2 regions of the Nitratireductor sp. ATLC21 genome follow, and region 2 is predicted to be linked to the other one. Evidence: riboswitches for the same ligand, from Rfam matches in the RefSeq annotation. Region 2 holds a riboswitch; the other holds the start of a gene.

Region 1 (6,124 bases), on a different contig from region 2:
GTGAGTGATTTTTCGCCGCTCTGGGCGGGGCAGGCAGCGGCTCTTTCCGCTCCAATGCCGGCTGGCGAGCTGACCGTCAAACTGGCCCGTGATGCGGAGAAACTCCTTCGAGGACAGCCTTTACCTCTGGGGTAATTGGATACCTTCGGAAGGCACTCCAATGTGCTCTCAACAGTTTCTGAGAGAGGGGTGCCGTCCATGCAAGCTTATGCCATCGGTCATCTTCGCAATGTCGTATTGGGCCCGGCCATCATCGAGTATCTGGAGCGTATCGATGAAACGCTGGAGCCGTTTGGCGGGCAATTCATCATCCATGGCGCTCGACCGGACGTGAAGGAAGGGAATTGGGAGGGCGATCTGATCGTGATCGCCTTCCCTAGTCGTCAAAACGCCGACGACTGGTATGCGTCTTCAGCCTATCAGGTCATCAAGCGCTTACGCAGTGATCACGCGGATGGCGACATCCTGCTGATTGATGGGGTCGATCCCGGCCATAAGGCGAGCGATATTCTGATCGCAGTCCAAGAAGCGTGAAGTCCGCCGGGCCTGGGTTGGCTCAGAACCTCATCTTGAAACCGCCAGAGAGCGTGATTGCACGGAACCCCAGGCCCCCACTATTTCGGATTGCTTCGACCGGTGCGCCCGAAGCGATTTCCGAAATCCGCACATCGCCTATTCTATCAAAGTGTTGATCAAAGCTTCCAGCGAGAAACAGGCTCGCATTCCCGTTGATGCTGTGTTCTACGCGTCCAGATAAAGACACAAATGGCAGGGTGCCAAAATCACCGTTGAATCGAAGGTCGCGCGACCAGTGGTGGTCCTCGTCCTCGACCTTGAAATTCAGACCGCCACGTGCCTGGAGGGAAAAGGTCCAGCCTTTGTGCCTGGAAGTGGCTTCTGCTCCAATAAACACTCCGGGAAACTTCTGTTGGTAAGAGATGCCGCGTTCACCGTCGCGGAAGTCGCCCTGTTCGTCACGGAAACCTTCTTCGCTGTAGACAAACGATCCACCGAAAGTGGTCCATTTGACATCCGTATATTTGAAGCCGCCATGCAGATTAAGAGTGACTGAATCCCGGATCTCGAAATCCCGCCCGAGTGCGATATCACCGGTGAAATAATGGTCCAGATCCGTATCAGGGTGAACGGAGCGATCGCTCCAGTCGTTGAAGGCATAGCTTGGCGACGCATCGAGCCAATCGTAATCCTCCATTCGGCTGTTCCCGGATAACCCTACTGTCGCATTGGCCGCCAATGTCCATGGGCCTGCAAGGCGCGCACGTAAGCCCCCGGTCAGCACAGGCGCTTCACTCTCCCAGAAAAGCGCGCTGATGCGATTTCCGACAGAATCGTAGACGATCTCTTCAGCCTCGAGGAACGTGTAGCCTACGCCTCCGATGAAGGTGATTGCACGGTCCTGCGAGGTCACCTCTAGCCTGTCGGGGATTGCTAGATCGGCCGCAGGTGCCGATGTCGGCAGAACGGAAATTAAAAAAGCTGTAGAAATGAAAAACTTGTGCATCGGTTGCTATCCATTGTCGAAATCAAGAGCTGCTGAAAAAGCTCAATCAAATCACTGTCTTAAATTTTTTAGTGTATTATTATAGTATGCAATAATAAGTTGTATTTCGAGTAGTCGCTCCTTCTCGACCCGCTGTTTTTATCGCGCGTCTGGCAACCTATAGGACGAAAGGAGCGGTGTGCGTTTACTAGCGCTGACCGATCTGTTCAAGCTCATAAGGCGTCGACTGATAAACCTGATTAATCCAGTTGCCGAAGAGCAGGTGCGCGTGTGAGCGCCAGCGGTTGAGCGGCGGACGGCTCGGATCGTCGTCCGGGTAATACCCATGCGGGACGGCTATCTCGGTTCCTGTTGCAACATCGCGGTCATATTCCTCCTTGAGCGAGGTGGAATCGTATTCGATGTGATTGAACATATAGAGCCGATTGCCGGTTTCTTCTGTCAGGAGGCACGGGCCGGTGACGTCCGATTCCATGAGCACCTGAAGGCCGCGATCAGCAGGGATGTCTGAAGAGCGGACTTCGGTCCACCGTGAAACGGGAATTGCAAAATCATCGGAGAAACCGGCGAGGAAAGGTGAGGCGGGCGCGTTGTTGCGGTGCCGGAAGACGCCAAAAGCCTTCTTCTCCAGTGTGTATTTGGGAATGCGATGGAAATGCCAGGCAGCCGCCATGGCTCCCCAGCAAATAAAAAATGAAGAGTGGACGTTGGTTAGAGTCCAATCCAAAATCTCCTCGAGCTCCCTCCAGTAGGTAACTTCTTCGAAGGGCAAAAGCTCGATGGGCGCACCGGTAATGATGAAGCCGTCGAACTTGCGGTCACGCACTTCCTCCCACGTCTGGTAGAAGGAAATGAGGTGTTCTTCCGGTGTGTTCTTTGCGCGATGGTTGCCGATGCGCACGAGGGTCAATTCCACCTGCAGAGGTGAGGCGCCAATCAGGCGGGCGAACTGGGTTTCGGTCCGGATTTTGTTGGGCATAAGATTGAGGAGACCGATCTGCAGAGGGCGGACGTCCTGCCGCAGCGCTGTCTGCTCGTCCATCACGGACACACCTTCACGCACGAGAACGTCGCGGGCGGGAAGCTGGTCGGGTATCTTGATCGGCATCGTTTTGCTCCAACAAAAAAGACCGGCGGCGAAATCGCGACCGGTCTCAGCAAATTCTGCTTCGCACGGCCTTTTAGCGAATTGTTTTACGTGGCTGCAAGCCGACCGGCCAAATCACCACGAAGAGAGGCCTTTATTTAGGATGGTGTTTTCTTTGCGTCAATCGCCGTCATGGTCTAAAGCAACGGACGGATTTTCTCCGAAGGGTTGAGGATCCGTTCAACCGTTTTTCAAAACAGGACCATTCAATGAGCACGTCCGTCCGTCCCGAACCGAAGCCCGGTGTCATGGATATCGCCGCTTATGTGCCCGGCCGCGAGAGCGCGCCAGGTGCGACGAAGGTGTGGAAGCTCTCCTCGAACGAATCTCCGCTCGGGCCTTCGCCTGCGGCTGTCGAGGCGATTTCCAAAGCGATGGGGCATCTGGAGCTTTATCCGGACGGATCGGCAGCAAAGCTGCGTAATGCCATTGCGGAGACGCATGGCCTGAACCCGGCCAACATTCTTTGCTCCAACGGGTCCGATGAGCTTCTTGGCCTGCTGGCGCAGACCTATATCAAGCCCGGCGATGAGGCGATTTTCACCGAGCACGGTTTCCTTGTCTACCGTATCCAGACGCTTGCCGCCGGTGGCAAGCCGGTGGTGGTGAAGGAAGACAAAGAGCGTGCGGACGTGGATGCCATTCTGGCGGCGGTGACGGACAAGACGCGCATTGTGTTTCTTGCCAATCCCAACAACCCCACCGGCACCTATCTGCCGGTGGATGAGGTGCGCCGTCTGCAGGCAGGCCTGCCGAAGAATGTGCTGCTCGTGCTGGATGCGGCCTATGCCGAATATGTGCGCCGCAATGATTACGAGTCCGGCATTGAGCTGGTTTCGTCGAGTGAGAATGTCGTGATGACGCGCACATTCTCGAAAATTCACGGCATGGCGGCGCTCCGCATTGGCTGGATGTATGCGCCGGCTCATGTGGTGGATGCGGTGAACAGGGTGCGCGGCCCCTTCAATGTCAATGCGTTGGCCATTGAGGCGGGTGCAGCCGCAATCCGCGACAAGGCGCATGTGGAACGGGCTGTTGCGCACAACGAAACCTGGAGTGCATGGCTCGTGGAGGAGCTCGGCAAGCTTGGTCTGCGCGTTACGCCCAGCGTCGGTAATTTTCTGCTGATCCATTTCCCCGAGAATGGCGGCAAGTCGGCTGCCGATGCCGACGCTTTCCTCGGGTCTCGCGGTTATATACTGCGCAGGGTGGTGCCCTATGGGTTTCCCAATGCATTGCGCCTGACCGTCGGCCCGGAAGAGGCCAATCGCGGCGTTGTTGCCGCGCTCAAGGATTTCATGGAAAGCTGAGTTGTGCCTGACCCACTTTTTGAAAAGATCGCGCTGGTCGGCATCGGCCTGATCGGTTCCTCGCTGGCGAGAGCGATCAGGCATGGCGGTCTTGCATCAACCGTCGCCATTTCAAGCCGGAGCGAAAAGACCCTCTCCAGAGCGCGCGAACTGGAATTGGGTAATGTCTACGAGCAGGATCCTGCCGAAGCAGTGCGAGATGCCGATCTGGTGATCGTCTCGGTTCCCGTGGGTGCTTCCGGTGAGGTTGCCCAAGCCATCGCACCCGGGTTGAAACCGGGGGCGATTGTCACGGATGTGGGCTCAACCAAGGCGTCTGTGATTGCGCAGATGCAGCCGCACCTGCCTGACAACGTCCATTTCATCCCCGGGCATCCGATTGCGGGCACGGAGGATTCCGGTCCAGATGCCGGTTTCGCAGACCTCTTTGAAGGGCGTTGGTGCATTCTCACGCCGCTTCCCGACACCAATCCCGACGCGCTTTCGCTGCTGACGGTTTTTTGGGAACGGTGTGGCGCCATGGTCGACAGCATGGACCCGCAGCATCACGACATGGTGCTTGCCATCGTCTCGCATCTGCCGCACATCATCGCCTACAACATCGTTGGCACAGCGGACGATCTGGAAGCGGTGACCAAGTCGGAAGTCATCAAATACTCGGCATCCGGTTTTCGTGATTTTACGCGGCTTGCAGCCTCCGATCCGACGATGTGGCGGGATGTGTGCCTGCATAACAGCGATGCCATTCTGGAGATGCTCGCACGCTTCTCCGAAGACCTCTCCGCGCTTCAGCGTGCGATCCGCTGGGGCGACGGCGACAAACTCTTCGAGATGTTTACACGGACCCGTGCGATACGGCGCTCCATCATCGAAGCGGGCCAGGATATCGACGTGCCGGACTTCGGCCGGCACGCATTGGCCCATCCCGAAAAGCCATAAGCGCTACTGGACGGGCGGGATCGATCCGAGCGGCAGAAAGCCGACGAAAACGCGGCCCTGGCGAATGTTTACCGGCAGGGTCGGTGCCGTGCCCAGATTGGCGAGCCCTGCCGTAATTCCAGCGATCTCGTCGCGCATTTCCGGCAGCATCGTGCCAACGAGTTGCGCGATCCTCTGAGGTTCGCTGACCGTCACACGCAGTTCGGCATTGAGCAGCCCATTCTCTGCAACGCGGACGGGCCCCTTCAGGATCAGGCCGGCTTCTCCACCCGCGATCTTCAGGCTAAGGTTTTCAATTGTTCCCGAACGCCCACGCAATCCGGGCGCATTCAAGCGAGCCAGGGACACGCCATCGTCGACAGTCAGAAGCAATTCGCCAGCGAGAGCCGGCATCGCGCTGCCATTTGTGAACTCTGGATCGATTGTTAGAGCCTGGGCAATGACGGCAATGTCGAGATCGCGCCCGTTTTGCCTCGTGTGGGCCTGAAGCGATTCTGCGCGCGCGATGGGCTGGCGGCTCTCGTCATCGAGTGTCAGGACAACATTTCTTGCCTCGCTGGAAATGCGTTCAGGCAGGCTTGTCGTCAGGCGCGCGCTGACGCGCATGTTTTCCCAGGCGGCCTCAATGGCCGGGAGATAGGGTGTCGCAATGCGGGCAGGTCCATCAAGCTCGCCGACCGTGCGCATTGGCTGATAGACCTGTGCTGCCGAGCGGAACGCGCCGGTGCTGATGGAAATGCCGTTTTTGCCATCCTCGTAGAACACGCTTCGGCAGAAAAGGCCAATGCGGAACGGATAGCCACGCGCTGTGGGCTCTTCGCAGTTTGCGCGCTGATGGCCGACGTTCAAATTCTCGATGGCCGTTATGGTGCGGCGTTCCAGTGTGTCGGCGGCGTAGAACCAGACACCGGTATAAGCCAGGATCGCCAGAATGATGAAAAGCGCAAACAGTATGAAGCGGCGACTGAAGCTGCGTCCCGCGCGTTTTCTTGACGGCATGTGGTCCTCCGGTTAACCCGTTCGCCTCTAGTCATGGCGAGACGGCAGCACCCTTTCAAGCATTGGGCAGGCGATATGGACGATTTTTGGGTCTTTGGCTACGGATCGCTGATGTGGCGCCCGGGTTTTGCGCATGTAGAAACCTGCAAGGCGAGGCTATACGGCTATCGCCGTGCTCTGTGCATTTATTCCCATGTTCATCGTGGC
Region 2 (6,124 bases):
GCTGGAAATCGCCGACAGGGGCGATGGCTACGCCGTGGTGTTCGACAGCCCCTATAACCGCCGCATCACCCATGAGACGCCGATGACCATGGACGGCCCTGCCGCAGGCTCCGATCTGGTCAAGACCAATGCCGATCCGGAAGGCCGCTCGCCGAAAGGCACCATGAACAATTGCGGCTCCGGCAAGACGCTCTGGGGCACCTATCTGACCTGCGAAGAAAACTTCAATGGCTATTTCGGCACGACGGCAGAACGCGAGGCCACGGAAGGCGAAGTGCGCTACGGCATCGGCGGTGAAGGCCGGTACGCCTATGAAAAATTCGACGAGCGATTCGACCTGTCCAAGGAACCCAATGAGCCGAACCGTCACGGCTGGGTGACGGAGATCAACCCGCTCGATCCGGAATCGACGCCCGTCAAGCACACTGCGCTCGGACGCTTCAAGCACGAAAACGCCGAGATGGTGCAGGCTGCCGACGGGCGCGTCGTGGTCTATATGGGCGACGATGAGCGCGGCGAGTTCATCTATCGCTACGTGTCGAACGGCACCTGGGCCGAAGGCCAGCCCACAGACGGGTTGCTTTCGGACGGCACACTCTATGTCGCCAAGTTCAACGATGACATGACCGGCGAATGGCTGCCACTGACACCCGAAAGCACTGGAATGTCCATTGAGGAGATTCTTGTCTTTTCCCGTATCGCCGGCTCCAAGGTCGGGGCCACCACGATGGATCGTCCGGAATGGGTTGCCGCCAATCCGTTGCGGGTCGAGGCCTATTGCGCCCTGACCAACAACAAGAATCGCGGTGTGAAAGCCAATGCCGGCGGCGATGAACAGCCGGTGGGCGGGCCCAACCCACGCGAGACCAACAATTTCGGCCAGATCGTTCGCTGGCGGCCGGAAGGGGAAGACCATGGCGCTGACAGGTTTACCTGGGATCTTTACGTCATGGCCGGCAATCCGAAGGCGTATAACAATGTCTACGCCGGATCGGACAATGTGAACGAAGGCAACATGTTCAATTCGCCCGATGGCATGGCGTTCTCTTCGGACGGGTTGCTGTGGATCCAGACCGATGGTGATGACAGCAATGAGGGTGAATTCGAAGGACAAGGAAACAACCAGATGCTGGTCGGCAATCCCGAAACCGGTGAAATTGCGCGCTTCCTCACAGCTCCGAACGGCGCAGAAGTGACCGGCCTTACCTGGTCGCCGGACCGCAAGGTTGCGTTCGTTGGCATCCAGCATCCCGGCGGCAGCTGGCCAGACGGCAATGGAAAGCCACGCTCGGCAGTGATCTCCGTCTGGCGGGAAGACGGTGAAGTCATCGGCTAGCTCGAAACGCTGCAATTGATGAACGAGGCAGGAAGACGCACTTCCTGCCTCTTTTCGTTCAGGGAAACGAGCGCGCTTCGCTCGCTTTGCCGGTGCTCCATCGCAGGCACTTTGTGGCCGAACTGTCGCGAACGGCTTGACGTTTCGCCGATTCCATCCCACCTGTGTGCCGCTCAATTCTGCCAAACACCAACCGGACTCCCAAACGTGCAAGCGCTCAAAAGCCTGATCGAATCCCGCCGTTTCGAAGCGGTCATCACTGCCCTTATCGTCGTCAATGCGATCACGCTGGGTCTTGAGACTTCTGAACGGGCCATGGCTGCATTTGGCCCACTGCTGAAAACACTGGACCAGGCCATATTGGGTGTTTTCGTCGCCGAGCTTCTCGCGCGCTTCGTCGTCTACCGGCAGAACTTCTTCCGCGACCCGTGGCGTATCTTCGACCTCGTGGTGGTGGGCATTGCGCTTGTTCCGGCGACCGCCGGGCTCTCGGTGTTGCGCGCGCTGCGCATCCTGCGTGTTCTGCGGCTTGTCAGCATGGTGCCGTCATTGCGACGTGTGGTCGGGGGACTGATCTCGGCCCTGCCTGGCATGGGTTCCATCATGCTGCTTCTAGGGCTGGTGTATTATGTTTTCGCCGTCATGGCCACGAAGCTGTTCGGCGCCTCCTTTCCGGACTGGTTCGGCACGATAGGCCTTTCTGCCTACTCGCTGTTCCAGATCATGACACTGGAAAGCTGGTCGATGGGCATCGTCCGTCCGGTGATGGAGGTCTATCCGCTCGCCTGGCTTTTCTTTATTCCCTTCATCGTCTCGACCACCTTCACGGTGTTGAACCTGTTTATCGGTATCATCGTCTCGGCGATGCAGGCCGAGCATGATGAAGAGGCATCGGCTGAGCGCACCGCCCTGCAGGCCGAGCAGGAGATCATCCTCAACGAGATTCGAGCCCTGCGCAAAGAAGTGCAGGCAATGGCCGCGGAAAAGGCGCGAGAAGAGCGCTAATTTTTGCGTCAGCCCATGCGGAAGTGTTTGGAAAGCTTCAGCGACTGGCCCTGATAATTGGATTTCAGATCTGCGCCATAGAGTGCATCAGGGCGTGAAAGCATCCGCTCGTAGACGAGGCGGCCCACGATCTGGCCATGCTCGAGAATGAACGGGACCTCATGGCTGCGCACTTCCAGAACTGCGCGGCTACCGGTGCCGCCGGCAGAGGAATGACCGAAGCCGGGATCGAAGAAGCCCGCATAGTGCACGCGGAACTCGCCCACCAATGGATCGAAGGGCGTCATCTCGGCGGCATGGTGCGGCGGCACATGCACCGCTTCCTGCGACACGAGAATGTAGAACTCGTCGGGATCGAGGATCAGGCCGCCCGCACCGTCGCCGGTCAAAGGCTCCCAGAAGTCCGCGATGTCGTGTTGATCGCGCTTGTCCACATCGATCAGCGCCGTGTGGTGTTTTGCACGGTAGCCTATCAGCCCGGTGCCGCCACCGCTCAGATCGACCGAAAGCGCGATACCACCACCGGTGATGTTGGGATCTTCCGAAGCAACAAGCGTCTCGCGCGCATGCAGCTCCGCCAGCGCGCTTTCATCGAGCAGCGCCTTGCCGGTACGGAAGCGGATTTGGGAGAGGCGCGAGCCGGTGCGCACCACGATCGGAAAAGTGCGCGGGCTCACCTCCATATAAAGCGGACCGGAATAGCCGGCGGGGATCTTGTCGAACTCCTGCCCGTGATCGGTCATCACGCGGGTAAAGATGTCGAGGCGTCCGGTCGAACTTTTGGGGTTGGCCGAGGCGGAAATGCCGTCTGGCAGATCGAGCCCCTCCAGCAGTGGGACAATATAGACGCAGCCTGTTTCCAGAACTGCGCCCTCACCGAGCGCGATCTCATGCAGCTTGAGTTTCTCGAGCTTTTCCGAAACGCGGTGGTTCGGTCCCGGCAGGAAGCTGGCGCGCACGCGATAGGCGACGGTGCCAAGTCGCAGATCGAGGCTGGCCGGCTGAATTTGATCGTGATCCAGCGGGCGGGCCGAGGCAAGCGCCCCATTGTCGAACAGTGCCGCGATATCCTTGTCCGGCAGAATTCCCGCTTTTGCCAACGCCCCTCTCCTTGCACAGGCTTTGTTTGAACGAGGTTTAGCGCCGCTTGTCGTTGACGCAAGGCGCTTGAGGGCGTAATGGAGCTTTATCCCGTGGTGATTTGGCCGGTCGGCTTGCAGCCACGTTAAAGAAGTCGCTAAAAGGCCGTGCTCGATCACCGGACCGGCATGCGGCTTTTCGCGGCCGGTTTTTTGTTGGGTGTAGAAGCGATGACAGAGAATTCCGAGAACGACTGGAAACCACAGACAGCGCTGGTTCATGGCGGGGTCACACGCTCGCATTTTGGCGAAACCTCCGAAGCGCTCTATCTGACGCAGGGCTTCATCTATGACAGTGCAGAAGCCGCGGAAGCCCGTTTCAAGGGTGAGGAACCGGGCTTCGTCTATTCCCGCTATGCCAACCCGACCGTTGACATGTTCGAGCGCCGCATGTGTGCGCTGGAGGGCGCCGAAGAGGCGCGCGCCATGTCTTCCGGCATGGCGGCTGTCACCGCCGCGCTGCTTTGCTCGCTCAAGGCAGGCGATCATGTCGTGGCCGGCCGCGCGCTTTTCGGATCCTGCCGCTGGGTCGTCGAAACGCTGATGCCCCGCTACGGGATCGAGACAACGCTTGTCGACGGCGCGAAGCTTGAAAACTGGAAAGCGGCCATACGCCCCAACACCAAGCTTTTCTTTCTTGAAAGCCCCACCAATCCGACATTGGAAGTGGCGGACATTGCCGGTGTCGCCGCCCTTGCGAATGAGATCGGCGGGCGTCTCGTTGTCGACAACGTGTTCGCCACTCCTCTCCTGCAGAAGCCTCTTGAACTGGGCGCGCATGTGGTCGTCTATTCCGCCACCAAGCACATTGACGGTCAGGGCCGATGTCTGGGCGGTGTTGTGTTGTCGGACAAGGAATGGGTGGACGAGCATCTCCAGGGCTTCTTCCGCCACACCGGGCCCAGCCTTTCGCCCTTCAACGCATGGACGCTGCTCAAGGGGCTGGAGACACTGCCGCTGCGCGTGCGCCAGCAAACCGAAAGCGCCGGCCGCATCGCCGATCTGCTCGCCGACCACCCCAAGGTCGCCCGTGTCATCTATCCGGGGCGCGAGGATCACCCCCAGGCCGATATCATCGCCCGGCAGATGAAGGGCGGTTCGACCCTGATCTGCGCTGAACTGAAAGGCGGCAAGAAGGACGCATTCGCTTTTGAGAATGCTTTGAAAATCTTCCAGATTTCAAACAATCTGGGTGACGCCAAGAGCCTGATTACCCATCCTGCCACGACGACGCACAAGAATCTGTCTGACGAGGCACGCGCCGAGCTGGGCATCGGCGACGGCACGCTGCGCCTGTCGGTCGGTCTGGAGGATTGCGATGACCTTCTCGCCGACGTGGAACGGGCACTCGATGCGATCTAGCCAGGAGTCTAGCTGAACCGCCTGCCCGCCAGAACAATGCGTGAAACGGTGGTATAGGCGGTCAGCGCGGCGAAGCCAAAGGCGAGTACCGGAAACCAGGACGGTAAGAGACACATGGCCACGAATACGGCAAGTGTCTCGCTCGCTTCGGCAAGCCCCGTGGTGAAGAACAGCGATTTCTCCCCCCGTGCATCGCTCTTGAGCCTGCGCTTTTCGGCCATGATCGCGTAGGCCAGGAAGCTCGCCCCGTTCACGTAGAACGCCAGTAGAAGGACAGCGCCGGCAATCGCGTTTGCACCGGGATCGACGATGATGAAGCCGAGCGGCACGGCTCCGTAAAAGGCAAAATCCAGAACGATGTCGAGATAGCCGCCGAAATCGGTCTTGCCGTGAATTCTGGCAATGGCTCCATCCAGCCCGTCACATAAGCGGCTGGCCAAAATGAGGGCGAGGCCCGCCCAGAAAGCCTGATATGCAATGAGAGCGGCGGCGGCCAACCCCAGGACAAGCCCCGCATAGGTGACAGCATTGGCGCGCACCCCCGCTGCCGCGAGTTGAGCGGCAATGGCCGATAATCCCGGGTCGATCTTTCGATGCGCCCAACCGTCAAGCATGTTTCACCAGCGCGTTGTCCTCAATGCCCCATGCTTATCGCCATTCGACCTCTCGTGCCGCTCACAATGGCGTCATGAAAGATCATCGCACCCCGTGCATGATCCCCCGTGACATCTCTGCTATGCTCTTGATCTTTCACGGGAAGGCCCCATCCTTCCTGCCTCGAGTGCGTGCAATGCGAGTTTGAGCCATGTACAGAGCTGTTACCCAATCGATCGAAGTGAGCGCTGAACCGAGCTACCTGCCCGCACAGTCAGACCCGGAAAGCGGCCATTTCGTATGGGCTTATCAGATCACGATCACAAACCATTCGCCCGAGACTGTTCAACTTGTCGCGCGATATTGGCACATAACCGACGAGACAGGCCGGGTTCAGGAGGTGCGTGGAGAAGGCGTGGTGGGAGAGCAGCCGGTCCTGCAACCGGGCGACAGCTACACGTATACGTCTGGCTGCCCGCTGACCGCTCCCTCCGGCATCATGGTGGGGCGCTACACGATGCGGGGACCGCGCGGGGCGCTGTTCGAGATTGACATTCCCGCATTTTCGCTCGATCTCCCCGGCGCCGCGGCCCGGATCAACTGAAATCCTTCGGATCGAAGACATATTCGGTCGAACAGAACTCACAGGTGACGCGTATGACGCCATCCTCGATGCTGTCGGCCACTT

The links. Region 2 has a riboswitch for S-adenosylmethionine ahead of AC2CHD_RS09285 (O-succinylhomoserine sulfhydrylase). Riboswitches for the same ligand answer to the same signal wherever they lie in the genome.
Region 1: it holds a riboswitch for S-adenosylmethionine, as region 2 does, so the genes downstream of both, metA (homoserine O-acetyltransferase MetA) here and AC2CHD_RS09285 (O-succinylhomoserine sulfhydrylase) in region 2, are expected to answer to the same signal.

Annotation. Positions count from the first base shown of each region.
Region 1 is NZ_JBXUOU010000005.1:107,519-113,642, forward strand. It holds gene AC2CHD_RS19895 (NAD(P)H-dependent flavin oxidoreductase) at 1-135, shown strand, start outside; gene AC2CHD_RS19900 (DUF1330 domain-containing protein) at 199-534, shown strand; gene AC2CHD_RS19905 (omptin family outer membrane protease) at 557-1,522, opposite strand; gene metA (homoserine O-acetyltransferase MetA) at 1,710-2,630, opposite strand; SAM riboswitch at 2,684-2,761, opposite strand; gene hisC (histidinol-phosphate transaminase) at 2,879-3,979, shown strand; gene AC2CHD_RS19920 (prephenate/arogenate dehydrogenase family protein) at 3,983-4,918, shown strand; gene AC2CHD_RS19925 (DUF2125 domain-containing protein) at 4,922-5,917, opposite strand; gene AC2CHD_RS19930 (gamma-glutamylcyclotransferase) at 5,993-6,124, shown strand, end outside.
Region 2 is NZ_JBXUOU010000002.1:332,524-338,647, reverse strand. It holds gene AC2CHD_RS09300 (PhoX family protein) at 1-1,336, shown strand, start outside; gene AC2CHD_RS09295 (ion transporter) at 1,544-2,341, shown strand; gene AC2CHD_RS09290 (2'-deoxycytidine 5'-triphosphate deaminase) at 2,350-3,441, opposite strand; SAM riboswitch at 3,525-3,602, shown strand; gene AC2CHD_RS09285 (O-succinylhomoserine sulfhydrylase) at 3,652-4,842, shown strand; gene AC2CHD_RS09280 (CDP-alcohol phosphatidyltransferase family protein) at 4,851-5,456, opposite strand; gene apaG (Co2+/Mg2+ efflux protein ApaG) at 5,648-6,040, shown strand; gene AC2CHD_RS09270 (Hsp33 family molecular chaperone) at 6,033-6,124, opposite strand, start outside.